DNA from 4 places in the Alcanivorax sp. P2S70 genome. Region 1 is predicted to be linked to each of the others. Evidence: predicted binding sites of a transcription regulator. Region 1 holds the regulator's gene; each other region holds the start of a gene.
The links. Region 1 encodes sigma-54, which starts transcription at its own class of promoters, with help from an activator protein. Its sites were predicted from a motif close to TGGCACNNNNNTTGCTNT; they were not measured.

Region 1 (7,716 bases):
GGGTATTGAGCATGTTATCCAGGGAAGGGAAGACAAGGGCGTTGCGCTGCAAGCCCTGGCAAAAGAGCTGGGCATTGACTCCTCTGAAACCGGTTACGCCGGAGACGACGAACCGGATGTCAGCGCTCTGGAATGGGCCCGACTCGGTTTTGCCCCTGCCAACGCCCACCCTTGCGCGCTTCAGGCCGCACAACATCACACCCAGCGCCGCGGCGGCGAAGGCGCTGTACGCGAAATCTGTGATGCCATCCTGCAGCAGCGAGATAGCCAATGAAACGTCAGGGGCTACTTAGCGCCACCGGCATCCTTCTGCTTGGACTGGTGATGCTGATGACGCTGCATGAATGGGACGACTCGCTTCCCGGGCAAGACCTGGCTGTGGAGACTGCGCCAGCCATTCTGGCCACAGGCGTAACCGCCAGGGCTTTTAGCGAAAAGGATGGCACGCTGCAGTATCACCTGACAGCTGACGATCTGGTGCAGTACGATCACAACCCGCTTACCGAGATGAACAGCCCGGCACTGAAAATGAGCAACGAGAAAGGCAGCTGGACGATCACCAGCGCCAGCGGCACAGTGCAAAATAATGGCAACCTCATCATTTTTGATGGCGATGTACAGGCTCGCAATCCGCAGCAGAAGATCGAACTGGACACACAGCAACTCCGCTTCAACAGCGAACAGAATATAGCCACCTCGCCAGGCGATGTGGACCTGCGCTTCGAGAACGGCCAGACCCGGGCCGGAGCCCTGGAAGCGGACCTGGACAAGGGCATCCTGTCCCTTGAGCAAGGAGTAAAGAGTGAATTCGATGCCCCGGCTTCGTAGCCTGGTTATGGGCAGCCTGTTTTTACACGCTGCCTCACTGGTTCTGGCAGCTCCGGCAGAAGAGCCCATTTCTGTCACCGCCGATAGCGGGCGCTTTGAACAGGACGCCGGCACAGGACTGTACCGCGGCGACGTAGAACTATTGCAAGGACAACGCAAGATGCTGGCAGAAGAGATGCGCCTGTTTACCCGCAATGGTGAGCTGGTGCGGGTCGAGGCCAGCGGTAACCCTGTGCGTCTCTCAGAAGGCAAAACCCTGTCCGCCCATGCCAACAATCTGGTCTACGACATAAAGGGTCGCCGCCTGGTGTTGACTGGCAACGCCTTTATTGAACACCAGGGCAACACCTTCGAAGGCGCCAAGGTCGAATACAGCCTTGATTCAAAACGTGTGGATGCCAGCAGTAAAGGCGACCAGCGCGTACGACTGGTGATACCCGCAGAAAACCAAGTACCGGGAAACCAGCCGGACCAGAATGACGAGGCCGATGCCCCCGCAACGGAGACTGAATCTCAATGACACATTTGCGCGCTCATCACCTGGCCAAAAGCTACAAGGGCCGCCGGGTCATCGAGGACGTATCCCTGGACGTGGAAGCCGGACAGATCGTTGGTTTGCTGGGCCCCAACGGAGCAGGCAAGACCACCTGCTTTTACATGATTGTCGGCCTCGTAGAAGCCGACGCAGGGCGCATCGAGATCAATGACGGAGACATCACCCACCTCCCCATGCACGGCCGCGCCAAACGCGGTATCGGCTACCTGCCCCAGGAAGCGAGCATCTTCCGTCGCTTGACGGTCGCGGAAAACATCATGGCCATTCTTGAAACCCGCAAAGAGCTAAGCAAACAGGAGCGCCACGAACGGATGGAAAACCTGCTCAAGGAATTCCACATTACGCATATTCGCGATTCGCTGGGCATGAGCCTGTCAGGCGGTGAACGTCGCCGTGCCGAAATCGCCCGCGGTCTGGCCACCGACCCGGACTTCATCCTCCTGGACGAACCCTTCGCCGGCGTCGACCCGATCTCCGTGAACGACATCAAGGGCATCATCCGGCACCTGAAAGAACGTGGTATTGGCGTACTCATCACCGACCACAACGTGCGTGAGACCCTCGACATTTGCGACACCGCCTACATTGTCAGCGCTGGCCACATCATCGCATCCGGTGACGCCGACACCATCCTCTCGAACCAGCAGGTGCGGGATGTGTATCTGGGGGCAGACTTTAGGCTGTAACAGCCAGGGCGAGTGAGCAGTTAACAGTGAACAACGGCGCGGAATAGTCCCGGGGTTTCCGAACGCCAGAAGCCGAACCAGGACCCCGGCCGCGGCCATCAAAGCCCGAAAAAATCAGCAAACCCGCCCGCGCAACATCAACGGTTCACCGTTCACTGTTAACGCTTCAGACTCCTACCACACAAGAACCACTGGCACAATTATTGCTAGAACAAGTTTGAAGCTGTTATTCTCGGGTTTTTGGGGATCACACCAATCCGAGCAGTATGAAGCCCACACTACAACTACAAATCGGCCAACAGCTGACCATGACACCTCAGTTGCAGCAGGCGATTCGCCTGCTGCAGCTGTCCACGCTGGATCTCCGGCAGGAGATCCAGCAAGCGGTTGAAAGCAACCCGCTGCTGGAACTGGCCGACGACTTTGGCGACGACGCCCTGCCTGAGCATGACGAAGATCGTCAGGAGATGGACGCAGAGCGTGATGACGCCCTGGAAGAATTTGTCGACGGCGAACCCGGTGTCGACACTGAGTGGGATGACGTCTACTCCGGCCAGAGCAGTGCCACCGCGTCAATCCCTGATGACGCCGATGACTGGCAGCAACGGCACACCGTGTCCGGCAATCTGCATGACCACCTGCACTGGCAGCTCAACCTGACCCCCATGAGCGATGTGGACCGACTCATCGCCATCACCATCATTGAATCTCTGGACGATCGCGGCTACATGACCGTGAGCATCGACGACATCGTCACCATGATGAATGTCCAGGAAGGGCTGCCAGAGGATGCCCACATCGAAGCCGACGAGGTACTGGCCGTTCAGCATCGCCTGCAGCAATTCGATCCGGTCGGCGTCGCCAGCATTAACCTGGCAGACTGCCTCGGTGTACAACTGCGCCAGCTGGAATCCGACACGCCTTTCCTGCCTTTTGCGCTGGCGCTTCTGGACCACCTTGAACTATTGGAAAAGCACGACTATGCCGCGCTTCGCAAGGTTCTACAGCTCTCCGAACAGGAACTGCTTGATGCCCTCTCGCTGATCCGCACCCTTGACCCGGCGCCAGGCGAGCAAATTGGAGAGAGCCAAGTCGATTATGCGGTGCCGGATGTCATCGTCCGCCAGCACCACGGGCGCTGGCAGGTCAGCCTGAATGACGACATCCTGCCCAAGGTCAATCTACAGCAGCAATATGCCGCCATTGCCCGTAAAACCAGCGGTGAAGATGGCCAATACCTGAAAAACTGCGTTCAGGAAGCCAAATGGTTCATCAAGAGCCTGCAAAGCCGCCATGACACCCTGTTGAAAGTCGCCACGCGGATTGTCGAGGTCCAGCAGGATTTCTTCGATTATGGTGAAGAGGCCATGAAGCCACTGGTACTGGCCGATATCGCCGATGCCGTCGAGATGCATGAATCAACCATCAGTCGGGTCACCAATCAGAAATACATGACCACACCCCGCGGCGTCTTTGAGCTGAAATATTTCTTTTCGAGTCACGTGGGAACAGATGGTGGTGGTGAGTGTTCCTCCACCGCTATTCGTGCCATTATTAAGAAGCTGGTCGCCGCAGAGAACCCTCGCAAGCCACTCAGCGACAACAAGCTAGCCAGCTTGCTGAACGAGCAGGGAATCAACGTGGCGCGCCGGACCGTCGCCAAGTATCGTGAGGCGATGAGAATACCGTCTTCCAGCGCCCGCAAGCGTTTGGTGTAGGTGCCTGGGACGGCCCACAAGCAGGTAAAGGAGCCAGCCATGCAAATAAATATCAGCGGTCATCACCTGGAAGTTACCGATGCTTTGCGCACCTACGTAGGCGACAAGTTCTCCCGCCTGGAGCGCCATTTCGACCAGATCACCAGTGTTCAGGTGATTCTTTCCCCGGAGCCCAAGACCCACAAGGCAGAATCTACTATCCACATCTCCGGGGCAGATCTGTTCGCCACCGCTGAAGCCGATGATATGTATGCGGCCATCGACAAGTTGACCGACAAGCTCGATCGCCAGATTCTCAAACACAAGGAAAAGGCCGTTAATCACAAACACGGCCACTAACCCGAAACGACCATTATGCGAGTTCGCGAACTTCTAACCGAAGCACGCACCCACAACGGGGTGCAGGCCAGCAGCAAGAAACAGCTGCTGGATCAGGTGGCACAGCTGGCTGCGGCCGGCTGTGACGGCCTCAAGGAGCAGGAGGTCTTCGATGCGCTGGTAGCCCGGGAAAAGCTGGGCTCCACCGGCATCGGGGAAGGCATCGCCATCCCCCACTGCCGGCTTGGCAATTGCGAACAAGCCATCGGACTATTACTGAAGCTGGACACCCCCATCGATTTTGATGCCGTTGACGGACGCCCCGTTGACTTGGTGTTTGTGTTGCTCGTTCCCCAGGAAAACCCTGAGCAACACCTGAAAACGCTGAGCCACCTTGCCAGCCTTTTCAATGACGACAGCTACCGGAACGAATTGCGGGTCAGTTCAGACGATCACAAGCTGTTCCTGACTGCCGTGGAATCCGAAGCTGAATTGCGGTTGGCTTCGTAACGAGTGAACTCTCGAAAACCAGGCCATAATACAAATTCTCTGCGTGCATCCCGATCATGAAACTGACCATCATTAGCGGACGATCCGGGTCTGGCAAATCCACAGCCATCCAGGCGCTGGAGGATCAGGGTTATTACTGTGTCGACAATCTTCCTGTCGGCATGCTACCGACCCTGGCCCAACAACTTAGCGAGGGCGAAACTGCCATCGGTCATGTCGCTGTTGGCATAGACGCACGCAACCTTCCAGGCCAATTGCTGGCCTTCGACAACATTCTTGACGCGCTGAAACAGCAACAAATCACCAGCGAAATCATCTACCTTGATGCTGATGACAACACCCTGCTGAAGCGATTCAGTGCCACCCGGCGGCGCCATCCTCTGGCGACTGACCAACGCTCACTGGAAGATGCCATCGCTCACGAGAAAGACCTTCTGGCCAATATTCGCCAACGGGCTGATCTGGTTATCGACAGCAGTAATCACGAAGTGCACAGCCTCAGGAACCTGATCCGTGAACGTGTCGCTCAGCGGCGCAACGCCCTCTCGCTGCAAATCGAATCCTTCGGTTTCAAGAATGGTCTTCCCACAGATGCTGATTTTGTCTTCGACGTGCGCATTCTTCCCAATCCACATTGGCATCCGGATCTGCGCCCTCTTACCGGACGCGACCAGGGGGTAATCGATTTTTTGCAAAAGCACGATATCAGCCACGACCTGCTGGATGACATCGCCACTTTTGTACAGAGATGGCTGACCGCCTTTGCCCACAGCGATCGGAGTTACGTCACAGTCGCGATCGGTTGTACAGGTGGCCAGCACCGTTCCGTCTACATAACCGAGCAGCTGGCTGCTCGTCTACGCGAGCAAGGTATCACCTTGCAGGTTCGGCACCGCGAACTGGGATCCAGCTGAATGATCGAACAGTCCCTGGATGTGATCAACAAACTTGGCCTGCACGCCCGCGCTGCTGCCAAGGTGGTCAGCGTGGCCTCACGCTATGACAGTGCTATCCACGTCCTTCACAAGGGCAACCGCATTGATGCAAAAAGCATTATGGGGCTTCTTATGCTCGGCGCCGCCAAAGGCAGCCAGGTCACCTTCCAAGTCGAAGGCGATGACGAAGACGCAGCCATGGCAGAACTGGAAGACCTGTTTGCAAGGATGTTCGACGAAGGAGAGTGAAAAACAGTTAACCGTGAATAGTGAACAGTTGAAAAATCAAGTACCACAGACTCTGAAGGACTGTTACTGTGTGGTCATCCCAGCCAAGCAGCAGCACGCTTTGTTTTCGCTGTTAACTCTTCACTGTTAACTGTTAACTGATTTCCATGCCCGCCGACAGCAGCCGCAGCCAGCAACATCTCAAAGCCATCAACCGCGCACTGGCCAGCGGGACCTATACGCAGGTCCGGCAGCTGATCAACAACCTGCCCGGCGCTGAAGCCGCCCACTTGATTGAGTCTTCCCCTCCACGAGAGCGGGAAATTCTCTGGCAGCTGCTCAGCAAGGAACAGGAAACCGAAGTCCTGCAGTATCTGGGCGAAGAGGTCCGGGTTGAGCTATTGCGCAACCTCAGCACCGATGAGCTGGTGTCGCTGGTTGAAGAACTGGATACCGACGACCTCGCTGATTTACTGCAAGAACTACCTGATCATGTCACCAGTCAGGTGATGGCCAGCCTCGACGAACAAAACCGCGAGCGGCTGGAGCACGTGATGAGCTACCCGGTGGATACCGCCGGGGGCCTGATGAACACCGATGTGATCACCGTGAGACCGGAGATCACTTTTGAAGTGGTTCAGCGCTATCTACGTTTGCGAGGCGATATCCCTCGCACCACTGATAACCTGGCCGTAGTCAACCGGAAAAACCAGTTCATTGGGCTGTTGCCTCTCACCAAGGTGCTGATCAGCGATCCGGGCACTACTGTGCGCGAAGCCATGATCACCGATATTCAGTCGATCCCGGCCACCCTGCCTGCCCATGACGTCGCCAAGATCTTTGAGCGCCACGACTTGGTGACAGCCCCTGTCATCGACGACGAAGGCATGCTGGTAGGCCGTATCACCATTGATGACGTAGTAGACGTAATCATGGAAGAAGCCGACCACTCCTTAATGAGTATGGCGGGTCTGGACGATGACGAGGATACGTTCGGCTCGGTTTGGCAAACCGCCCGCCGCAGAGCGCTGTGGCTGGGTATCAACCTGCTGACCGCGTTGGCTGCCTCTGCCGTGATCGGCCTGTTCGAGGCGACGCTGGAAAAGGTGGTGGCCCTCGCTATCCTGATGCCGATCGTCGCCAGTATGGGCGGCATCGCCGGCAGCCAGACGCTGACGCTGGTGATTCGCGCCATGGCACTGGGACAGATTCAGTCCAACAACACCCGCTATCTGCTATTCAAGGAGCTATCTGTTGGCGCCATCAATGGGTTGTTGTGGGCTACCGTGATTGGCATTACCGCCGGGTTGTGGTTCAGTGACGTAAGCATCGGCATCGTGATCAGCGTGGCCATGGTGATCAACCTGATCATGGCCGCCTGTGCCGGTGCACTGCTGCCCATGATCATGAAAAAAATGGGTATCGACCCGGCCCTGGCCGGATCTGTAGTCCTCACCACTATCACCGATATTGTTGGCTTCATGGCCTTCCTGGGCCTGGCTACCGTGCTGTATGCCAATTTGTTGGTGTGAACGGAGCCTCCCGAGTCTTTCATCCACTCTGGAAGGCGTTTCCGTTCTTCTAAATCACGAGAACTATTTTAGGTATTGCCTTCCTGTCAAGCGCAGCTAGCCGCTCAAACACAAAAGCCGAAAGGGGCTCCTTTCGGCTTTTGTGTTGGCGTGGCACGAATTATTCCGTAAATACCTGTTTGAATGATGCGTAATACGCACCCGCCAACAACGGGCCAGCAAGCAGCAACCCAAGAAAAAGCGGAATCGTTGCCACCATCACCAACACCGTCGCCACAATGCCATAGAGAATCAGCGGGAGCAGATTCGTCAGGCAGGCTTTAAAACTAAGCCCCAGCGCTTCACCCGGGCCCATATTGCCAAGGAAGACCAGCGGGATACTGAAGTAGAAAAGACAGCCAGACG
Region 2 (7,716 bases), on a different contig from region 1:
CGAAGACGCCGACGTGACCCTGCGCCTGCACCAGACCCTGTGGCCCAAACTGGAAAAGGAAGGCCGCCTGCCGGACGTGTTCCAGAACATCGAACTGCCGCTGGTCACCGTGCTCAGCCGCATCGAGCGCAACGGCACCTACGTGGACGCCACCCTGCTCAAGCACCAGAGCCAGTACCTGGCCAAGCGCATGGCGGAACTGCAGGAGCAGGCCTTCGAACTGGCCGGGCAGGAATTCAACCTGGCCAGCCCCAAACAACTGGGCGAAATTCTCTACGAAAAGCTGGAAATCCCGGTCATCAAAAAGACGCCGAAAGGCGCGCCCTCCACCGCCGAACCAGTGCTGCAGGAACTGGCCCTGGAATACCCCCTGCCCCAGGTGATCATGGATTACCGTGGCGTGGCCAAACTGAAGAACACCTACACCGACAAACTGCCGGAGCTGATCAACCAACGCACCGGCCGCGTGCACACCTCCTACCACCAGGCGGTGGCCGCCACCGGACGCCTGTCTTCCAGTGATCCGAACCTGCAGAACATTCCGGTGCGCAGTGAAGAAGGCCGCAAGATTCGCCAGGCGTTTCTCGCTCCGAAAGGAAAGAAAATTGTCGCCTGCGATTACTCCCAGATCGAACTGCGCATCATGGCGCACCTGAGTGGCGACAAGGGCCTCACCGACGCCTTCGAAAAAGGCCTGGATATTCACCGCGCCACTGCGGCGGAAGTGTGGGGCAAGACCCTGGACGAGGTGAGCGACAACGACCGCCGTAACGCCAAGGCCATCAACTTCGGCCTGATCTACGGCATGAGCGCCTTCGGCCTGGCCAAGCAACTAGGCCTGCCGCGCAAGGAAGCCCAGGACTACATCGACCTCTACTTCGAACGCTACCCGGGCGTAAAACGCTACATGGAAGAAACCCGCGCCCAGGCCTCAGAGCAAGGCTACGTGGAAACCCTGTTCGGCCGCCGCCTCTACCTGCCGGAAATCCGCAGCAGCAACGGCCAACGCCGCCAGGCCGCCGAACGCACCGCCATCAACGCCCCCATGCAAGGCACCGCCGCGGACATCATCAAGATGGCCATGATCAAGGTCCACGACTGGCTCGACACCACCGACTTCGACGCCAAGATGATCATGCAGGTGCACGATGAACTGGTGTTTGAAGTGGCAGAGGATCAGGTGGAGGATCTAGTTAAGGAAGTGAAGGCTCGTATGGAGTCAGCGGCAGAGTTGAAGGTGCCGTTGATTGTGGATGCGGGGATTGGGGAGAATTGGGATGAGGCGCATTGAGCGCCTCAGACAGCATCCAAATTGAAGAATATAAGCATCTTTGTTGGATATCATCATAAGTCAATTTCTAAACACCCATCCCAATTTTCTGAAGAATCCTTGGGATCTCATCATATTCTTCATACCAAATCACATTAACTCCTAGCTCGCGCATCACTTCCTCATTCAGGCTATGATGACGATCCAGAAAACGCTTCGAGATACTTACTGGAGCTCGAACAACATTTCTCCCAGATTCTTTCTTGAATTTTTCCAACCCAATTCTCTGCATAAATGCATAGTGTCTAGGCCGATCTAATGATTTGGCTGCGATTTCGAGAAGCCTCCGCAAGTTGGGGTCTGACAACGAAAGACCAACCATCAGGCAAGTTGTCTCTTTGAGACTTGCAAGCTGAACAAGGTTGGACCAGTGGTAAGCCTCTCCATAAATCTGATGGTACCCTTCTTCAGAAAAAACCAACGTCGAACGCTCGAGATTGGAATACCTTGATCGATCCTCAGGAAGCAGTTAAATAGGGGGCACGCATCAAACCATATATCATAACCTGTTGATTATAAATATAAATTAGCCAATCCTTCCACCACAGTGCTACCCAGCTCATCCGCCGATAATGCAACCCGAAACGTCACATCGCAGCACAATCTCAATACTGAGAATTGCGCACAAGCCATCAATTGAGTAGCTTATCAATAGGTCAAAAAATGCACAGGAGATTGACGATGGAACGCTTTCTCAAAAATGTACGACCTCTCAAGTCGACGACCGGGGAAAAACCGGGCAAAGGCTCTTACCAATGCAATAACTGCCAGCAGGTTGTTCACCTAGACGACCAGACCGACAGACTCCCGCCCTGCCCGCGCTGCGGCGAAACAGAGTTTTGGCCTTAAAAAAAGATAAGGAGATCTAACAATGGGAATCAAGCCAGGCCCAAAGCCGAAAGCCAAGTCAACAGGCAAGGAAGATCGACGACAACGGGTAACCCCTGAGAACAAACCCAAGCACAAGGGCCTCAAAACCCATAAGCATAAATCCGGGGACTAAGTGCTCTCAATTATAGGTCAGAAATCGATAAAACCAGGCAGGAATAAAGCCAGGAAAAAATGGAGTTATGCGCGATAGCGATGAAGCTATCGCGCTCCAGAAATCAGTGGCAGTGGTAGGGTTTTTTCCCCGCATGGCATCCATTCGCATCAGTACCACCAGAGTGAGCCAAAGCAGTGCCAGAAACCATCATAACAAGCGCAAGTGCAGCCATTACCTTCTTCATAGTTATCACCTTCCCTAGGTTTTGTGGTTCAACCATACTGCATCTCACAGCCATCCAGGGCAATAACTGAACAGAATGTCAGCCTTTAGCCATTGCAATCGAGGGCCAGTATCCACCCTACCGAATATCATACTTCTCCGACCACAACCGCAGATCCTCCAGGATATCCATCGCACTGCGCCCCAGCTCGGTGAGCTCATAGGTCACGGCGATAGGACGGTCGTTGATGACGGTGCGGAGCACCATGCCGCGGGCCTCCAGTTCCTTGAGGCGCTGGTCGATCATCTTCTTGGTGGCGCCGCCGAGCATGCGGTTCAGATCATTGAAGCGTACCGGGCCATCCTTCAGGTGGTAGATCAACGAACCGGTCCACTTGCCGCCGATAATGCGCATCCCCCGCTCGATGGCGCAGGGCTCCATGCAGGCATCGATGACTTTTTTTCGGCCATAACCGTCTGTTTCGATGCGACTTTTCATTTTTTCACCGCCGTTTTCACCAGGTTTCCAAAAGGATACCAATTGATCCGCGTCACAAGGTATAAATAGTATACCTGAAATAGATTGGTAACCAGCAACCGCTACCCCTTTACTGTTTCATGGAGAGCCCAATGAGCAAGATCCTGATCATCAACGCCCACCATCCCTACCCGTTTGCCGAGGGCAGACTCAACGCCTCGCTGGTGCAACGGGCCAGCGAACAGCTCCAGGCCAATGGCCACCAGACCCGCATTGTGGAGGTAGACAAGGGCTGGGACGTGGAGCAGGAGCTGGCCAATCACCAGTGGGCCGATGTGATCCTGCTGCAGACCCCGGTGAACTGGATGGGGGTGCCGTGGGTGTTCAAGAAATACATGGACGAGGTGTACACCGCCGGCATGGGCGGGGCGCTGTGCAACGGCGATGGCCGCACTGAGGCCGCGCCCAAGGCCAACTATGGTGCCGGCGGCACGTTGAACGGCAAGCGCTACATGCTTTCATTGACCTTCAACGCCCCCGAAGAAGCCTTTGATGACCCGCAGGAATACCTGTTCCAGGGCAAGAGCGTGGACGACCTGCTGTTCCCCATGCACATCAACTTCCGCTTCTTCGGCATGACACCGCTGGACACCTTCGCCTGCTTTGACGTGATGAAGAATGCCCAGGTGGAAAACGACTTTGTGCGTTTCCAGCAGCATCTCGACACCCAGTTCCCGGCCGCCTGAAGGAGTGCCCCTGATGAAGACATCAGTGATTGCCATTGTGCTGCTGGGCATGGCTCTGAACCTGAGCGCCTGTGCCACCGCCAGCCAGCAGGATCACCGCTCTGCCCATGTGACTTCCCCCGACCAGTACCGGGTACTGCTGGAGAACGATCAGGTGCTGGTACTGGAGATGGTATTGGAACCGGGTGAATCCGACCGCCTCCATGACCACCGCGATGAGACCGTGTATTTCCAGCAAGGCGGCTCTCTGCGCATCAGTCTGCCCGGCGGCGAAGCCATGGACGTGACCGTACCCGACGGCCATGTGATGTGGCATCAGGCCTGGACGCACCAGGTGACCAATACGGGCAGCGAGCCGGTGATGGCCATTATTGTGGAAGCAAAACCCTGAACACGAATACCGGTAGGCGGGCCATCGGGCCCGCCATCGTCGCAACGAAAAGGAGCACACCATGACAGAACAGCACCAGGTGCATTGTGATTGTGGTGAGGTGGTCATCACCCTGAACGGCAGCCCCAGAGTGCACGCCCACTGCCACTGCGAAGATTGCCGCAACCTGCTACAGGTGCCCTACCATTCCGTGCTGGCCTGGGACGGCGACCAGGTCAGTGTCAGCAAGGGCAGTGACGCACTCACCGTATTCCAGTCCCCCACCAGCAACATGACCCGCGCCTTCTGCCAGCATTGTGGCGAGGTGCTCTACAACACCAATGCCATGGGCTGGAAGATCGTTTCGCAATGGCTTTACCGGAAAACCCACCACGATACGCTGCCGGAAAGCTGCCAACCCAATGCGCACTTTTTTTATGACCGCCGCACGGTGAACATTGACGACGTGTTACCCAAGCGCTGACCGCGGGACAGGCATTCCCATGACAACAAGGCCCCACCACCGGCACGCAGCCTGGCACTGCTTCAGGGTGGTGAAAAGCCACCCTTGAGAGCAAGGCCCATGCACCAGGAAACGACCGGACTCTGGCGTGCCCCCATACAGCCGAAAACCACCCAAATGGGCGATATGCAAATAATGAAATCTTGTTATTTTACATTCGGGGGAGCGTCAGTCTGTCGCTCAACGTAATCATTTAGTCAGGTAATCTCATGAAAATGAAATTCACCCTTCTTGCTTCATCTTTGCTTGCCGCCGCCATGCCAACCCTCACTTTCGCTGAATCTGCTTTCTCAGGTTTCCAGGCAGGTGCCGCACTGGGATACCAGGATACCGACATGGATTGGGACACCACTCGCATTACCAGTGCCTTTGACCCGAACGATAGCGGCACCCCGGGATCCGGCGCCTCAGCCTCACTGGACGATTCTGCCTTTGCTTACGGCGTGTTCGGCAGTTACAACATGGCATTGAATGACCAGTGGATTGTGGGGGCAGAACTGGCGTACCAGGGAAGTGATACCAGTGATTCTGTGAGCCCGGTACCCGGCTTTCCCGGTAACCGCTCAGAAGCAGAAGTGGAGGTGAAAGACACCTTTATGCTGGGTCTCAAAGGCGGCTATTTGCTGAATGAAACCATGCTGGCCTATAGCACCCTAAGTGCAACGTTTACGTCTGTCGACGTCAACTCTGACTGTCCGTCCGATGGTGCCATCTGCAACCCGGGCTCGTCCGCCCGCTCCGACAACGATGATGACAACATCACCGGCTGGGCACTGGCTGTTGGGTTGGAAAAATCCTTGTCCAGCACGCTGTCTGTCCGTGCAGAATATCGCTACGCGGACTTTGGCACCGCTGAAGTCGAAGCGGTCAAACAAGCTAACGGGGAATCCTTTGGCGTTGACGCGGATATCGATGTCACCAGCCAGTCTCTGATGCTCGGGGCCGCTTACCGGTTCTAGGCAGTGCGGGCGCAGGAAGCCCTGCGCCCGGTTTTGAATGTGGCTGGCATGGCGGGGAAGGGCCTTACATCATTAACTGGCACTTCCCTCTTCGGAGCCGCACCCCGCCGGCTGAAACTGGCGTTCAACAGTTGTGGTGCATGTCCACGTACCTGCAGCATCGTGTTCCCAGACCAGCGTTTCACCTGCAATGGCAGATGCCGCATTGCCACCAAACCTTGCTGTCAGTAAGGCCACATTGGTATCCATATCGATGGTCACTACCAGCCCCCCGCCTTGAAAGCTGGCCCCCAAGAGATTGCTGCTCATCCAACCGAAATCACAGCGCGTGTCATCCTTGCCTTCCATTATGCAGGTATCCACCACCGTACGCAGCGCACCCACCTCAGCCATCACGCGCGTAACCTGCGTCTTGGAAACATAGTTTTGATATTGGGGGATCGCCACTGCGGCGAGAATGCCAATAATGGCGACCACAATCATCAGTTCGATGAGGGTGAATCCGTTTTGAGCCTGGTTCTTCATGAGTATTTCTCCCCTGTCCCGGGCATTTCTTATTCAGCAGCCTCCGGTCACCGACCTCGAAGCGCCGCTTTTTTATATGAACAAATGCAGAGATCAGGCCAATTATGGGCTATCTATGATGGAGAACCTTCAGCACGCTAATTCACGGTATTTGCACTGAAAAAAGGGGATACGAACGGCGTTTTTTGTTTTCGCTTTCCCGAAAAAACCCACCTATCACGTCACAAACTGACTAATTTTGTAATCCAAAAAAATCGAACACCATTCATCCCTTAACACCCCAACGCTGCCATTCAATACCTTCGGGCGCCAGTACGCTCCGGACGTCTTTCGCCCTCTCATGGCAATGCCTCCGTGCGTCTCGCCAAAAAAAACACCCTCGCGAAATCTGTTCACTGCCGTGAAACAGGCAGCAGAAATATGTAGAGGAAAGGCCCCATTTGCCGTTTGCCCCGCCATCACCGTGCTAGGCTCCGACGACACTACTGGCATCAATAACAACCAGGAAGGCCATCGTGACCACACCTTATCGCATCATTATCTGGAGCCCGGGAGACATGGGCGGGCGCGCCCTTAAGACCGCACTGACATCGCCCCTCTTTGACGTCGTTGGGGTGAAGGTTTTCAGCCCTTATAAACACGGTGTCGATATTGGCGAGCTGGTAGGCCTGCCTGCCACAGGTATCAAAGCGACAACCCGCAAGGAAGAGATCCTCGCCCTGGATGCTGACTGCGTAATCCACACACCAACCACTCCCGCACTGCTCGAAGGGGCGGATGCGGATGTGGTGGATTTGCTTGCCTCGGGTAAAAACGTGGTATCGGGCGCCTCCTACCACAATCCGTCCATGCACAACTGGCTATCGGAATCCCAACCGGCCCTTTCTGTGTTACGAACCGTAGGCAACATGAAAGTCACTGGAGATGTGTTCGGGCCAAAAGAAAAGCAGGCACTCGCCGCCCTCAAGCAAATCATGAGAGCCATCGACTCCAGCCCCGGCCAACGCTTGCACCCCATACTTGAAAAACTGGCCAACAAGATTGTCGACCGTGTGCTGCCGCGACGCCTGGACGGCGACAAGTTTCAAAGAGCGTGTCTAACTGGCGGTAGTTCCCTGTTCGGCACCGGGCTACACCCCGGAGTCATGGTTGAGCAGGTGTTGCTGCGCCTGGCCAGCCTGATGGACCACGTCGAACAGGTGCATTTTCTCGAAGTCGGTGATTTGTCCGCTGCGCCGGACGGCATGTGGGGCGGCCTGGAAAGTCTCGGCTACGGCATGCCACTGGAATCGGTGGACTCCAACCATGCCATTGCCCTGATGCAACATTTCTATTTCAACGCCGTGCTCGGCAATGTTGCGCACCAACTGTATGGCATCGGCCCTGAACGGATCCGGGTGGAACGTCATGTCTACGCCTGCCCGGCCCGGGTTGAAATTGTGGCCGGCGGAACGGTAATCAAACCCGGAACCGTGGGAGCCATTCATATGACCTACCGCGGGTACATTGATGACAAGCTGTTCATGACTAACGAAGAATGCTGGCACGTGGGAGGCGGCAACGCTCACTTGGGACCGG
Region 3 (7,716 bases), on a different contig from region 1:
GCCTTGCAGCTCCTTGCCATCAGTGCGAATTCCGCAACCTACGCCACAATACGGGCAAGTGGTACAGATACTACTCATGCGGCAATTTCCTCCTCGCCGTCGCCGCCCCTGTCCGCTGCCTTGTAGAACGCTTCACCCAGCAGCAACACCTGGCGACGGGCGCCGATATCTGCATGCTCGCGCCACAAGGTTTCGTAAAAGGCAGCGTCAGACACATCGCCATACAGCACCATGCCGATGATCCGGTTATCACGAACCTGAAGACGACGGTAACCACCCGGCAGAGACAGCTGCAGGGTTTCCCCTTCACCGCCTGTGCCTGCGCCTTCAAAATCGCCAAACGAGACCAGATCAATACCGGAAATTTTCAGGCGGGTGGCACTATCGGCATAGAGATATCGCCGGTGGCCCAGTTCCGCCAGATGGCTGGCACACACCGCAGCCTGTTCATACAGCGGTGCGACCAGACCGAAGGTCCGGTTACGGTGCTCCACGCATTCGCCAATGGCATAAATAGCAGGGTCAAACGTTTGCAAGGTGTCATCGACACGAACACCTTGGTTAACGCTTAAGCCTGCGTAATCGGCCAGTTCCGTCCGCGGAACAATACCCACGGCCTGAACCACATAATCTGCGGGCAGACGCTGACCATCGGCCAGCCTGACAGCCGCCACGCGGCCCTGCCCTTGCGTTTCCGTATCAGCGCTCTCGATGGCAGCCGTGCGGGCCTGCATGACAAATTTCACGCCCCGTTTTTCCAGGTCGTGTTGCAGGCGATGACCGGCTGCCTCATCGAGTTGCTGATTGAGCAAGTGGCCGCGACTGTGAACCAGGGTAACATCATGCCCCTGCTTCACCAGTGCATCGGCGGCCTCAAGCCCTAAAAAGCCGCCGCCCACGACCACCACACGGGCGGCCGAGAGCGACAACAACTTGCGCACGTCATAGAGATCGCGAAAGCTCATGACGCCGTCTAGATTCACTCCCTCAACGGGAAGCTGGCGGGGTGCAGCCCCGGTAGCCAGCACCAGGCGGTCGTAGTCCAGCTTGTGGCCGGCGGCAGTGACCACCTGACGACGGTGGCGGCGGATAGCCACCACCGGTGAACCGGTTATGAGTCGAATTCCCCGGTCCCGGTACCACTGGTGCGGGTGGGTGGTGATCGTGACTTCGTCAGTCCCACCACCCAACAGGGGCGACAGCATGACCCGGTTGTAACCAGCAAAAGGTTCTTCGCCGACCACCGTGATCTGATACAGATCCGGCGCCAGGCGAGTCACCTCTTCCAGCAGGCGGATCGCCGCCATGCCGTTACCAATTACTACCAGTTTTTTCATTACTACCTTGCCCTTGCGGTCAGTGTGCGGCCGACATGGCCACTTCGATCACGTCACCCTCCACCCGAACCGGGTAGACATTCAGGCTGACGGTTTCGTCTTCGATACACTGACCGGTTTCCAGATCGAAGTGCTGTTTGTAGATCGGCGAGGCCACGACCTTGCGGTCCCCGATCGATCCGAGGATCCCTCGGCTCAGCACATTGGCATGGCTGAAAGGATCCATGTTGTCGAGCGCATAAAACTGGCCATTACGGGTGCAGAACAAAGCGGCCTGGCCCGCCGGCAGACGAACGCCTACCCCGGTGCCTGGCAACACATCGCTGACCTTGCATACGGCTTTCCACTCCACGGCAACAGAACTGTTCATGATCAGGCCTCCTGAACCGTTTCAATGCGTTCGTGCTCGTAGGCGGGGCGACGTTGGCCTCGCTCACGAACGTACTGCAGGTTGTCATCATTGGCGTCATCGTTGACGAAGTGCTTGAAGCGCTTGACCGCTTCCTTGTCCTCGATGGCAGTCTTCCACTCACACTGGTAAGTGCCGATGATATGCTTCATCTGCGCTTCCAACTCTTCACCGATCCCGAGGGAATCATTGATGATCACGTCCTTGAGGTAATCGAGGCCGCCCTCCAGGTTTTCCATCCAGACACTGGTGCGCTGCAAACGATCAGCTGTCTTGATGTAGAACATCAGGAAGCGGTCGGTGTACTTGATCAGTTCTTCATCGCTAAGATCCGAGGCAAACAGATCGGCATGACGAGGGCGCATGCCGCCATTACCACAGACATACAGATTCCAGCCTTTCTCGGTAGCAATGACACCCACATCCTTGCTCTGCGCCTCGGCACATTCACGGGTACAACCACTGACCGCAAATTTGAGTTTGTGCGGGCTGCGCAGCCCTTTGTAGCGTTCTTCGATCTGGATGGCGGTGCCCACCGAGTCCTTCACACCGTAACGGCACCAAGTCGAACCCACGCAGGACTTCACGGTCCGCACCGACTTGCCATAGGCATGACCGGTTTCAAAACCGGCCTCAACCAGAATTTTCCATATTTCGGGAAGCTGATCGACGCGGGCACCGAACAGATCGACCCGCTGACCACCGGTAATCTTGGTGTAGAGGTCGTATTTCTTGGCCACTTCACCGAGCACAATCAACTTGTCCGGAGTGATTTCACCACCGGCAACGCGAGGCACGATGGAATAGGTACCATCGCGCTGCATATTGCCCATGAAGTAATCGTTGGTGTCCTGAAGGCCCGCATGGGGTTTGTTCAAGACCCAATCGTTCCAGCAGGAAGCCAGCACATTGGCCACGGTCGGTTTACAGATATCACAACCATCACCGCTGCCATGTTTTTCCAACAGCTGATCAAACGTGGTGATCTGCCCAACACGTACCAGGTGATAGATTTCCTCGCGGGAATACGGGAAGTGCTCGCAAACGTGGTTGTTGACCTCCACACCCCGTTTTTCCAACTCGCTGTCGAGCACCTGTTTCACCAGTGCGGCACAGCCGCCACAAGTACCCGCGGCATTGGTGCAGGCCTTCAGGTCGCCCACGGTCATGCAGCCACCATCGATAGCCGCACACAGATCGCCTTTGGAAACATTGTTGCAAGAACAGATTTGGGCGGTGTCTGGCAGGGCATCGGCACCCAGCAAGGGGGCGCCATCAGAGACCGGCGCCACCAGGGCTGCCGGATCGCCAGGCAAATCCATTTCGTTAAGGCACAGTTGCAGCAGGTTGCCATAATCGGCGGCGTCGCCGACCAGCACCGCGCCAAGCAGTTTCTTGCCGCACTCGCTCACCACCGCCTTCTTGTAAATGCCAGCGGTCTGATCCATGAACACGGTGCTGCGGCAGCCCGGGGTGTTGCCGTGCGCATCACCGATGGACGCGACATCCACGCCCATCAGTTTGAGCTTGGTGCTCATATCGGCACCCTGGAACGCTTTTTCGGCCTTGCCCATCAAGTGCTCGGCAGCAATTTCCGCCATCTGGTAACCCGGCGCCACCAGACCAAAGATACGGCCATTCCACAACGCCACTTCACCGATGGCGTAAACATCTTCATCTGAAGTCACACAGTGATCGTTGACGACGATACCGCCGCGCTCGCCCAGCTCCAGTTCGCAGGCACGACCCAGGGCATCCTGCGGACGGATACCAGCGGAAAAGACAATCAGGTCCGTTTCAAGATGCTTGTCTTCACCAAACACCATACGGTGTTTGCAGCTTTCGCCATCAATAATCTCCTGAGTGCCAGTGCTGGTATGCACAGTCACACCCAGTTCCTGAATTTTGTCTTTCAGCAGACCACCACCGAAATCATCCACCTGAACGGCCATCAAGCGCGGGGCAAATTCCACCACATGGGTTTCCAGACCCAGATCGTGTAATGCCTTGGCGGCTTCCAGGCCGAGTAGCCCCCCGCCGACCACAGCGCCGACTTTGCCGCCTTTACTGGCGGCAATCATGGCATCCAGATCATCGATGGTGCGGTACACAAAGCAATTATCGCGATCGTTGCCCGGGATCGGCGGCACAAACGGGTAGGACCCCGTGGCCAGCACCAGCTTGTCGTAAGCCAGGGTCTCACCGGTATTGGTGGTCACAGTTTTGGCAGCTCGATCAATGCTGTCGGCTCGGGTCTTGAGCTTCAGGGTAATACCGTGCTCTTCAAAAAAGCCCTGCGGCACCAGTGAAAGGTCATCGGCAGTCTTGCCGGAAAAGTAGCTGGTAAGCCCAACCCGGTCGTAGGCCGGCAGCGGCTCTTCACACAGCACGGTAACGTCGAATTGGTCACGGCCACCCTGGGCTACCAGCGATTCCAGATAACGCTGACCCACCATGCCGTGACCGATCAAAAGAAGTTGTTGCTTTGCCATAAGGCTCACCCTCGCGGTGCGTAACTGACACCCTCCCCAAAGCAACCCTTGTGCCAACTTTTTATATCATTGTTTTTACTGGTTTTTTTCAAATATAACCGAATACCCTACAGAAAATGTGCGTTCTTTTAATGCGCCAATGCACGACAAGGATGCACTTTTTAGTGCACCGAAATGTTCCATTTTCGCGCTCCGCATTTGCGCACCAGCACTAAGCACACTTTCCTGCCCCCTTCATCATCACACACGCTTCATCCCGGCCCTTTCATGCAGATCTCCCTGATCACAACAGCATCTCACTCCCATGCACTAACGCCGGAAGTCCCAGTCAGACACTCAATCTGTTCAACGATATTCGCGCCACATTGATTGTTGTCGCCCCAGCTACCAACTGTGCCGAGCAGCCTTCCCAAAGCACAGCCATAGCCCGACGACTGCGGGTATCGCATCCGGGGCAGCAAACAGGCAAACGCCCGCACAGGCTTCATTCTCATTACTGCGCCCCCAATGAACCGGAAAGCACACCTCAGGACAAATAAGAACGAGCGTCGACACCAATAGCCCTGCATAAGCAAGCCTTCTGCGCATGAGGGTTTTGAGGTAATCATCCACGGCGGCCCCCTGCCCCAATCGCGCCCACCTTTTTTGCACCAGCGGATAGCGCTTCGCGCCCCAGCTGCACCCCTCGAAACCTCGCATAATCACCAAAAATAATAAAAAACCTTAAATTTCAGCATATTAAAAAGTGGCACAACCTTTGCTTGGCATGCCACTGTCATCAACGCTGCCGTCTATGGAGTTACCATGAGCGCCGACAAGCTGAACCTGCTGAATTTCTCTGCGCCGCGCATCAGGTTGTTGCACCTGAGCTGGGTCGCCTTTTTTATTACCTTCGTGGTGTGGTTTTCCCATGCCCCGCTGATGGGTCACCTGCGTGAGGTATTTGACCTGACCACCGAGCAGGTCAAGGCCCTGCTCATTCTCAACGTCGCCCTCACCATTCCTGCACGGGTGGTCATCGGCTCCCTGGTCGACCGCTTCGGCCCCCGTATCGTGTTTGGCACCTTGCTGATGCTTGGCGCTCTGCCCTGCTGGGCCTTTGCCATGGCCAATACCTTCGAGCAGTTAGCCGTCACCCGTTTGCTGCTGGGTTTCGTGGGCGCCGGGTTCGTGGTGGGTATCCGTCTGATTGGTGAATGGTTCCCGGCTCGTGAAGTGGGCCTGGCAGAAGGTGTCTACGGCGGCTGGGGCAACTTCGGTTCTGCCGCGGCAGCCATCACCCTGCCCACCGTTGCACTGATGTTTGGCGGTGAAAACGGCTGGCGCTGGGCGATTGCCAGCACCGGTGTTCTGGCCTTCCTGTACGGTATGTTCTTCCTGTGGCGGGCCCGCAACACCCCGGTTGGCGCCTCTTACTTCAAACCCAAGAAAAGCTCTGCACTGGAAGTCAGCACCAAACGTGATCTGTATTTCTATCTGGCCATGAGTATCCCGCTGTACGCCGCCCTGCTGGTCATCGTATGGCGCCTTGGCCCGAGCAACCTGTCCCTGTTTGGTAGCACCGCCCAGTACGTCCTTATTGGCCTGATCCTGTCGCTGGCGTTTCTGCAGATGGGCCAGGCCTGGCGTGTAAACCGCGAACACCTGAAAGAAGGTGTGGAAGAACACGATCGCTATAACTTCAAACAAGTCGCCATTCTCGATCTGTCATACCTGGTGACCTTTGGTTCCGAACTGGCGGTGGTGTCGATGCTGCCTCTGTTCTTCGCCGACACCTTTGGCCTTGAGCCCGTGACCGCCGGCCTGCTGGCGTCCGGTTATGCCTTTATGAATCTGGCGGCACGCCCGGGTGGCGGATGGTTGTCTGATAAATTTGGACGCAAGAAATCCCTGATCATCCTGCTTGCCGGCCTGATGGTGGGATACGGCCTGATGAGCCAGATCAGCGGAACCTGGCCGCTGCTGCTGGCCGTGGTTGCCACCATGTGTTGTTCCTTCTTTGTACAGGCGGGTGAAGGTGCCGTGTTTGCCACCGTACCGCTGATCAAGCGTCGTCTTACCGGGCAAATCGCCGGTATGGTAGGCGCTTACGGGAATACCGGTGCGGTCATTTTCCTGACCGTCCTGACCTTTGTGGACGCCAGCACCTTCTTCCTGGTGATTGCCGCCAGTGCAGCCGTAGCCCTGGCCGCCGTCCAGTTCCTGGACGAGCCTAAAGGTCACATTGCCGAAGTGGATGAAAAAGGCGAAGTCCAGCTTATTGAAGTTGGCTGATCGCCACCCCTGCTCACCAGCCGCAGGCCGCCACAAGGCCCCTGCGGCTGGCGCAGTTAACCGTGAGACCCTGGAGCCCGGATATGGAAACTTCCACCGCTGATCTGCCCGCCCCGAGTGCGCTTGACACTACCGCGGAGCACGAACCCGACCTGCACCCGAAGGTTCGTATTGGTCAGTACAGCGATGCCGGGCCCAAACTGCACAACCAGGATGCCCTGGCCATGCAGATTCCCGAGGGCCCCCTGCTTCGTACCAAAGGCATCGTAGCTGCACTGGCCGATGGCCTGTCTACCGCCGGAGCCGCCCGCGAAGCGGCGGAGTCCTGTGTCCTCGGTTTTATCAGTGATTACTACGCCACTCCCGCTTTGTGGAGTGTCCCCCGCTCGGCCCAGCGCGTTCTCGAAGCACTGAACCGGTGGTTGTGCCGCCAGACCCTGGCCGGCGAAAGCCACTTGTGCACCCTGTCGCTGTTGATTCTGCGTTCGCGCACTGCCCACCTTTTCCAGGTCGGGGATTCGCGGATCTGGCGACTGCGCAACGAAAAACTGGAATGCCTGACCCGTGACCACAGTCGCATGATCGGTGAAAACCGGCAGGTGCTGACTCGGGTGATGGGCGGCGACACCCGGCTCGACGTGGATTACAGCAGCACCGACCTGCAAGTAGGCGATATCTACCTGCTGACCACCGACGGCATTCACGGGTTTCTGAGCCGTTCGCGCATGCAAGGCATTGTTCGCGGCTGCGAGGCCCCCGACGTGATTGCCCAGACACTGGTAGAAGCCGCACTGGCCAACGGCAGTGATGACAACCTCAGCTGCCAGGTGTTGAGAGTCGACGGCCTGCCGGATGCCAGTGCCGATGAAACCCTGAAACAGCGTGGCAGCCTGCCACTTCCCCCTCCCCTCAGCCCCGGCATGAAAGTCGACGGGTTCACCGTCAAACGAGAACTTTATGCCAGTGTGAGAAGCCACCTGTACCTGGTGGAAAATGAGGAAGGCAAGCGTTCCGTATTGAAAACTCCTTCGGTCAATCTGGAAGACGACCGCGATGCCCTGGAGCGGTTCGTGATGGAAGGCTGGGTCGGAAGCCGCCTGCGCAACCCGCACCTGTTGCACGCACTGCCACTGCCAAAGACTCCCAGCTGCCTGTACCAGCATCTGGAGTTCATCGATGGCGTTACTCTCAAACAGTGGCTCAA
Region 4 (7,716 bases), on a different contig from region 1:
GCAATGGCAGTCGTATTCGTTAAGCGGAAACTCAGGCGCGTTTACGCACCCTTTCTGTGTTGGCGCTATTGCGTTTCGGCATCGGCTCCACCTTGCGCTGCTTTTCATACAGGAACTGCAGCACTTGCTGGCGACAACGCACGAAAGTGGGATCATCCGCCAACGCAAGACGGTCTCGGGGCCGCGGCAGCTTGACGTCCAGGATTTCTCCGATGGTGGCGGAAGGGCCATTGGTCATCATCACAATACGATCGGACAACAACACCGCCTCATCCACATCGTGGGTAATCATGATCACAGTGGTACCCAACTGGGCATGGATTTCCATGAGGGAATCCTGAAGGTGCGCCCGCGTCAGTGCGTCAAGAGCACCAAACGGTTCGTCCATCAACAGGACTTGTGGTTGCATGGCCAGTGCACGGGCAATCCCCACCCGCTGTTTCATGCCACCGGAAATTTCATCCGGCTTCTTGTGCATGGCATGGGCCATATGCACCAGTTCCAGGTTGTGTTCCACCCAGTCTCGAATCTCGGCTTTGCTCTTGGTCTTCTTGAAGACTTGCTTGACCGCCAACTCCACATTTTCGAAGGCGCTTAACCAGGGGAGCAGTGAATGATTCTGGAATACCACCGCCCGCTCGGGACCGGGTTCCGTGACTTCCTGCTTGTCCAGAATCACGCCGCCATCGGTGGCCTGCAGAAGACCGGCGACGATGTTGAGAACAGTGGATTTACCGCAACCGGAGTGACCGATCAACGAGACAAATTCACCAGACTCGATTTTCAGGTTTACATCCTTGAGGGCTTCGAATTGACCTTTCGGCGTGTCGAACTTCATCCCCACGTTGGACAGTTCCAGTAGTGCTTTCATGAAGATTCTCCTATTCGGTCGTTTATCGCTGCACGGATGACTTGTCCCAGACCAGAGCCCGCTGCAGCATCAGCATCAGGCGGTCCAGCAGAAAACCGATCAGACCAATCACGATGACCGCCACCATGATGCGGCCAAGGGATTGGGAGCTACCGTTCTGGAATTCATCCCAGACGAATTTCCCGAGCCCGGGGTTTTGGGCCAGCATCTCGGCGGCGATCAACACCATCCAGGCTATCCCAAGGCTAAGACGCAGACCGGTGAACATCATCGGCAATGCCGATGGCAGTACGATCTTGCGGACATGGCTCATGGCGTTAAGACGCAGTACCCGTGACACATTGGTGAGATCCTGGCTTACCGACGTCACTCCTACTGCTGTGTTCATCAGCGTCGGCCACAGACAGCACAGCGACACCGTGAACATGGAGGTGAGAAACGATTTGGCGACCAACGGATCATCCGTTACGTACACAGCGCTTACGACCATGGTCACCAGAGGCAACCAGGCCAGCGGCGATACCGGTTTGAACAACTGGATCAGCGGGTTCATGGCGGCATGGGCAGTGCTGCTCAGGCCGATAAAAATCCCCAGCGGAATGGCAATCATGGAGGCCAGCAGAAAACCACTCATCACAGTGATCAGACTGGTGCCAATCTGGTCAAAGAACGTCGGCGCTCCCGTGTAGCTGCGATAGACCGGTTCCCATTCCGGTTGCTGCGCCAGACGGCTGGCAATGTACTTCTCCTGCCGCTCATGAAACGCAGCCTCTTTGGCCCGTGACGCCTGATGCTCATCCAGCAAGCTGCCAGCCTGCTCCCAGACCTGTGAAGGACCAGGGAACTGTCCCAGCGAGGTATCGATACGCTGAGCCGCCAGTTGCCACAGCAACAGGAACGCCGCGATACCCAGTACCGGCCAAATCAGCTGACGCAGCAGGGCTTGCCATTGCTCACCGGACATCTTGCCTGTGGCCAGGGCGCGGTAGGGTTCCATCCAGGTTGGGAATGTCAGGGTCACCATGATTGCTTCTCCTCGGCGGGCGAGCGCTTAAAGCGCGTCACCCTCTTTCAGACCAATCGGGAATTTCGCCAGGTACTCGTTGGGCTTGCGGCCGTCGTAGGTGATGTTGTCGATAAAACCTTTCTGCGGCGGTTTGAAGCCTTCTTCGGTGGCAAAATCGGGAAACTCATCGGCGGCAATCTTGCCTTCCGCGATCAGTGACTTGGCCGCCTGGGCATAGATGTCCGGGCGATACACTTTCTTCGCTACGTCCATGTACCAGCTATCGGGTTTGCTCTCGCTGATCTGACCCCAACGGCGCATCTGGGTCAGATACCAGATAGCATCGGAGTAATAGGGATAGGTCGCGTTGTAGCGGAAGAACACGTTGAAATCCGGCACCGGGCGTTTGTCGCCTTTTTCGTATTCGAAGGTGCCTGTCATGGAATTGGCGATCACGTCATAGTCAGCGCCAACATAGTTCGGCTGAGACAGGATTTTCACGGCTTCCGGACGATTGGCGTTATCGTTTTCATCCAGCCACTTGGCCGCACGAATCATCGCCTTCACGACACGAATATGGGTGTTGGGATACTTGTCAGCCCAGCCCTTGCTCACGCCAAACACTTTTTCCGGATTGTTTTTCCAGATTTCGTAATCGGTGATGACCGGAACCCCAATCCCCTTGAACACGGCTTGCTGGTTCCACGGCTCCCCCACGCAGTAACCATAGATCGTGCCGGCTTCCAGCGTGGCAGGCATTTGCGGCGGTGGTGTCACCGACAGCAGCACATCCGCCTGCAATTGACCGCTGGTATCGCCCTTGTGCGGAGCGTAGTAGCCCGGGTTCAGCCCCCCGGCGGCCAGCCAGTAACGCAACTCGTAGTTATGAGTGGACACCGGAAACACCATGCCCATGTTGAAAGGCTTGCCTTCCGCCTTGTACTTTTCCACTACCGGCTTGAGGGCATCAGCCTTGATGGGGTGCACCGGTTTACCGTTCTCGCTGGGAATATTTTTCTTCATTTCTTCCCAGACCGCGTTGGAAACGGTAATGCCGTTACCATTCAGGTCCATACTGAAGGCCGTAATGATGTGCGCCTCGGTGCCATAACCAATCGTGGCACCCAGCGGCTGACCTGCCAGCATATGTGCGCCATCGAGCTGACCGTCAATCACCCGGTCCAGCAGTACTTTCCAGTTGGCCTGGGCTTCCAGAGTGACGAACAGCCCCTCTTCTTCGAAGTACCCTTTCTCATACGCTACGGCGAGCGGCGCCATATCCGTGAGTTTGATAAAACCAAATTTCAGGTCGGCCTTCTCCGGCCAGCCCACCGAATCTGCCGCCATGGCGTTGGCAGAGAGCCCCATGGTCAACGCTGTCAGTGCCGTACGAATCATTTTTTTCATCAGTCTTCCCTCACTAGCCCGCTCTCCGGCAGGCATAAAAAAAGCGCTCAGGGTCCCCCGTCATCGTTGACCGGGTACCTTGAGCGCCTTTGCTCGAATCTTCTCGTGACCGCCGTTGGTCACGAAGATGGTTATGTCGTCACAACGCTGTTGCTGTGATGAATCGTATAAGGCAAATGCTGTGCCAATTTTTAAAAACCTTGTTTTTCATATGGTTAGCCATTGACGATTCACCGCTGCCCACCCCGCACGCCCATAAATTGCACAAGCGGCACTGTTATGCACCGCCCCTCCCTCCCCAAAATGCACCACCGTTTTGGTGCAGGGGCCGGTTACCGCCGCATTGCGCTGTTTTTGCACTGCCATGGGGAGAAAACGGTGCTCCGCCTGTGACCAAGGCCCTATTTATCACTGAGGCTTATGTTGAACATCATTCGCAGAGTACACAGGAATAAGCACAGGCCTGTTAGGCTTCTTGCTTGCCGCGTTAGCAACGCTATATGAGACTCGTTAGGGATACCGACATTGTGAATGCCAGCACCAACACAGACCGTAACGCCCTGCTGATTGCTATTGCCGGAGCCTTCAGTCTCGTCATTGCATTGGGTATTGGCCGTTTCCTTTTTACCCCGGCCTTGCCAGACATGATTGCTGACAGCTCGCTTACTGCCGTCAGTGGCGGCTATCTGGCTGCTGTGAATTACGGTGGCTATCTACTTGGCGCAATGCTCGCCATGGGGGTGCCTGCCCATCAGGCCCGAAACGCACTGTGGGTGGCGCTGTGGGTCAGTGTGATCAGCAGTGTGCTAATGGGCGTGAGCGATAACTTTATGCCCTGGGCCATCAACCGTTTCCTGGCCGGCATCGCCAGCGCCATCATCATGGTCAATGGCTCCGCGCTGGTGCTCGGCGCCCTGCCCAACCACCTGCGCGCACGGCTGGGGAATATCCACTACGCCGGTATCGGCCTGGGCATCAGCATCGCCGCCCTCACCGTGGCGCTGATCGAGTCCTTGCAAGGCAGCTACCCCTGGATGTGGGGCGGGTGCGGCGTCTTCGCCTTGCTGCTGTTACCACTGCTAAAACGCATCCCTCCCCTGCCCCATGCCCGCGATACCGCTCATCACGCCAGTCCGGTCAACCGCAAGGCGTTGGGGTTTTTGATCGCAAGCTACACGCTCGCGGGGTTCGGCTACATCACCAGCACCACCTATCTGCCGGTGATCGCTCGCACCCAGCTCCCTGACCTTAACAACGCCGCCTTCTATACCTGGCTGGCTGTGGGCCTGGCTGCCGTGCCGGCAAACCTGCTGTGGGGCAAGCTGGCAGGCCGTGCAGGCGAACGCAACGCACTGATGATGGCGCTCGTCGTACAGGCCCTGGGGGTCAGTGCGCCGGCCTGGTTACCCGGCCTCGCCGGGCTGGTGACCAGCGGGCTGCTGGTCGGGGGAACCTTTACTGCCGTGGTCGCGCTCAGCATGTACTGCGGTCGCCAACTGGCCCCCCACGCAGCCAGCATGGCGCTGGGCGCACTCACTGCCTGTTATGGCGTGGGGCAGATTTTGGGCCCAGTGGTTACCGCCAGAATGCTGGAAAGCAGTGGTAGTTTTGCGCCGGGGTTATTGAGCGCGGCCGCCGCGTTAATCGGGGCCGCGGCGTTGTTGCTACCGCTGGGATCGGCACGCTTCTGACTGCCACACGCAGTGGATCAGCCACCCATGGGGATAAAGTTCGGCGTTTCTGCCACTCGCCGCAGCCAGGTCTCAATCGCCGGATAACCCGACAGATCGAAGCCTCCTTCATGGGCAACATGGGTATAGGCATACAGCGAGATGTCTGCTGTCGTCAGGCGGTCGCCTGTCAGGAAAGCGGTGTGCTGCAACTGGCCCTCCATCACCGCCAGCGCCTTGTGCCCACCCGCTTGCTTGGCCGCAAATTCGTCCGCCTTTTCCGGTGGTAACCCAAGGTACTTGTTAATGAAGCGCGCGACAGCGATATAAGGTTCGTGACTGTACTGTTCAAAGAACTGCCACTGCTGGATGCGTGCCTGGGCAAGGCGTTCAGATGGATACAGTGGTGAGTCCCAGGCGAGATAATTGATGATGGCATTGGACTCCCCAAGGCTTATGCCATCACCCAGATCCAGCACCGGAATTTTGCCATTGGGGTTCATCGCCAAAAAATCCGCATGCCGTGTCTCCCCCGCCAGGATATCCACATCGATCCAGTCGTGAGTCCTGTCCAGCAGCTGACATACCAGCTGTACCTTGTAGCAATTCCCGGATTGCCTATCTCCATAGATTTTCACGAAAGCTCCTTTTTCGTGTCGTAAACGTTATGCACCAGCATGGCTGCACTTCCTGTTCGGCGGCATGCCAGGAGGAACGCAGCCACACAATATTAACGGCAGGGAAACTCCCGCATAAGTCCCCAGGTCAGCACCAGAGACACCGGCACGTTCTGGAAGTCCTCTTGTTCCTCGGGGGAGGGATAAAGCGCTTTCGAGTCGCGAATCTGATTATCGATGATGGACAGATAATTATCCGTTTTCAGCGATAGTTCATTGGGCTGGCAATACAACGCTGGTTCAGCAAGGGAGTTGGCCGCCGTGACACCGGAGCCGACGCCACTGACATACACCTTAAGCCGCTCAATGTCCGTTTCTCTTGCCTGCGTGTAGCCACCCACATTCAGTGCACTGGCAGGAGACATCACAGCAACGAGCCCGATATAGAGCCACCGTTTTTTGATGTTCAAGGTGTATTCCTCGTTTGGGGGTAATTGCCGGGAATGGCCGTTGAGGCACCCTGTCTTTTCACAATCAACCGCACTTTACCCCAAAAAGCTCAGCCTGGCGTTGTGGTACTGCTCCTGCCCTCACCTGCCGATAACGGTGAACAACAATCGGTGTTCTGTCACTTGTTCAGCCCTGTGGGGAGCGGACAATATGAGACATACGTTCTATTTAGTCTCGCTGCGACAATGGCAGAAGGAGCACAGCATGGCGACAACGACCAACAACAAAGCCGACCCGATCGCATTGGGGCCCGATTCCCTGGCCTGGAAACACGCGGGGGATAATCTGCAATTACTGATGGCAGGGACCACCCTGCTGCTACAGGTTTCACACCCCGTGGTGGGCGCAGGTGTGGGCGATCATTCCGTGTTCAAGGAAGACCCCTGGGGGCGCCTGCAGCGCACCACCGAATGGGGACTTCGACTTCTGTATGGCGGACAGCAGGGCTCCCCACAGGCGGGCCGTGACCTGCGGGAAATGCATCGCAACATCAAGGGCGCAGACGAGAAAGGCCGCAAGTACTTTGCGCTGGACCCGGAAGCCTATGCCTGGGTACACATGACCACCTACTACACCATGGTCACCACCCAACGGATGTTTGGCGACAAGCCATTCACCGCCAGCGAGGAAGCCCAGCTGTATCATGAGTGGGTCCAACAAGGGCGCGTGCTGGGGATTCGTGATCAGGACATGCCCCAGACGGTGCCGGCCTTCTGGGAATACTTCCACACTATGGTGGAAACCCGCCTGGAAAATACCGATACCGCACGCTACCTGCTGGATGTGAGCTTGAAGCAGGTGAAGAAGCCGCCACAACTGAGCATGATGCCGGACTGGCTGTGGGCCCGCTTTTACCGCCAGATTGGCAAAAACGCAACGCTTAGTACCTATGCCACCCTGCCCCATGCCTTGCGCCGCAAGCTGCATGTGCATTGGACTGGGCGACTGGCACGCCGCTTTGAACGCAAACGTCGGCTGATTCAACGGCTGGTGCCACTGGTTCCGGCCAAGGTACGCTACCTTCCCCCTGCCTATCTGTCGGTTACCGGTCAGCTGGAGCGGCTACGTCCGGTACTGAAAGAAGCCGCCTGACAGGATCCCGCGCAGGGGCATGCTTGCAGAGCCCCTGCAATGTCAGGGCGTAATATAAAACCGCATGACGCCAATGATCTGATTGTCTTCCGTACGAACCTCAACCCGCCAACGCCCCTGCGAAGGGACCGGGATGTGGCGTTTGTGAGACCAGGTGCGGAAACCGGATTCACGACCGCCGTACACCTTGAGGGGAATACGGTCGACCTGCTCGCCATCATGAAACCAGTAGTGATAGACATCCTGGCCGAGCCCCAGCGGTGCCTTGATGGCCGTATAAGCGTATAGGCCCTGGGCCACTTCTTCGCTGGTGAAGACCTCACCTTTCACCAGCGGTTTCCGCTCTGATCGGCTGAACGACAGCGCCATGGCCCGCTCTTCCAGTGACAGGGTCAATGGCGGGACCAACGGTGCCAGCCAGCGAGGCGCCAGCGCAATAACACAGGACACCGCGATCAATCCTGCCCAGCGAAACCATTTTCGCGGTCCACCGAAACGCCAGAAGCTGGGTAACGCAAACAACGCGGTCAGCCAGCCGGCCCA

Region 2: the regulator sigma-54 is predicted to act here: its motif matches at 6,222-6,239, upstream of Q672_RS26670 (pilin).
Region 3: the regulator sigma-54 is predicted to act here: its motif matches at 4,985-5,002, upstream of Q672_RS19995 (NarK family nitrate/nitrite MFS transporter).
Region 4: the regulator sigma-54 is predicted to act here: its motif matches at 3,454-3,471, upstream of Q672_RS21250 (CmpA/NrtA family ABC transporter substrate-binding protein).

What each region holds. Positions count from the first base shown of each region.
Region 1 is NZ_AXBZ01000014.1:8,461-16,176, reverse strand. Features, by position in the region: gene Q672_RS23710 (KdsC family phosphatase) at 1-274, shown strand, start outside; gene lptC (LPS export ABC transporter periplasmic protein LptC) at 271-828, shown strand; gene lptA (lipopolysaccharide transport periplasmic protein LptA) at 812-1,348, shown strand; gene lptB (LPS export ABC transporter ATP-binding protein) at 1,345-2,070, shown strand; gene Q672_RS23690 (RNA polymerase factor sigma-54) at 2,337-3,788, shown strand; gene hpf (ribosome hibernation-promoting factor, HPF/YfiA family) at 3,828-4,127, shown strand; gene ptsN (PTS IIA-like nitrogen regulatory protein PtsN) at 4,143-4,616, shown strand; gene rapZ (RNase adapter RapZ) at 4,673-5,530, shown strand; gene Q672_RS23670 (HPr family phosphocarrier protein) at 5,531-5,800, shown strand; gene mgtE (magnesium transporter) at 5,947-7,311, shown strand; gene Q672_RS23660 (BPSS1780 family membrane protein) at 7,472-7,716, opposite strand, start outside.
Region 2 is NZ_AXBZ01000025.1:168,732-176,447, forward strand. Features, by position in the region: gene polA (DNA polymerase I) at 1-1,291, shown strand, start outside; gene Q672_RS34450 (SIR2 family protein) at 1,359-1,751, opposite strand; gene Q672_RS34455 (zinc ribbon-containing protein) at 2,012-2,179, shown strand; gene Q672_RS34420 (YHYH domain-containing protein) at 2,437-2,613, opposite strand; gene Q672_RS26645 (winged helix-turn-helix transcriptional regulator) at 2,677-3,036, opposite strand; gene Q672_RS26650 (NAD(P)H-dependent oxidoreductase) at 3,168-3,761, shown strand; gene Q672_RS26655 (cupin domain-containing protein) at 3,775-4,152, shown strand; gene Q672_RS26660 (GFA family protein) at 4,214-4,615, shown strand; gene Q672_RS26665 (outer membrane protein) at 4,864-5,613, shown strand; gene Q672_RS26670 (pilin) at 5,686-6,138, opposite strand; gene Q672_RS26675 (hypothetical protein) at 6,654-7,716, shown strand, end outside.
Region 3 is NZ_AXBZ01000007.1:25,382-33,097, reverse strand. Features, by position in the region: gene Q672_RS20015 (nitrate reductase) at 1-78, opposite strand, end outside; gene Q672_RS20010 (NAD(P)/FAD-dependent oxidoreductase) at 75-1,337, opposite strand; gene nirD (nitrite reductase small subunit NirD) at 1,357-1,707, opposite strand; gene nirB (nitrite reductase large subunit NirB) at 1,710-4,238, opposite strand; gene Q672_RS19995 (NarK family nitrate/nitrite MFS transporter) at 5,043-6,512, shown strand; gene Q672_RS19990 (bifunctional protein-serine/threonine kinase/phosphatase) at 6,596-7,716, shown strand, end outside.
Region 4 is NZ_AXBZ01000010.1:39,244-46,959, reverse strand. Features, by position in the region: gene Q672_RS21260 (ABC transporter ATP-binding protein) at 32-871, opposite strand; gene Q672_RS21255 (ABC transporter permease) at 894-1,895, opposite strand; gene Q672_RS21250 (CmpA/NrtA family ABC transporter substrate-binding protein) at 1,923-3,284, opposite strand; gene Q672_RS21245 (YbfB/YjiJ family MFS transporter) at 3,785-4,975, shown strand; gene Q672_RS21240 (glutathione S-transferase family protein) at 4,993-5,592, opposite strand; gene Q672_RS21235 (hypothetical protein) at 5,685-6,041, opposite strand; gene Q672_RS21230 (oxygenase MpaB family protein) at 6,286-7,173, shown strand; gene Q672_RS21225 (DUF5924 family protein) at 7,216-7,716, opposite strand, start outside.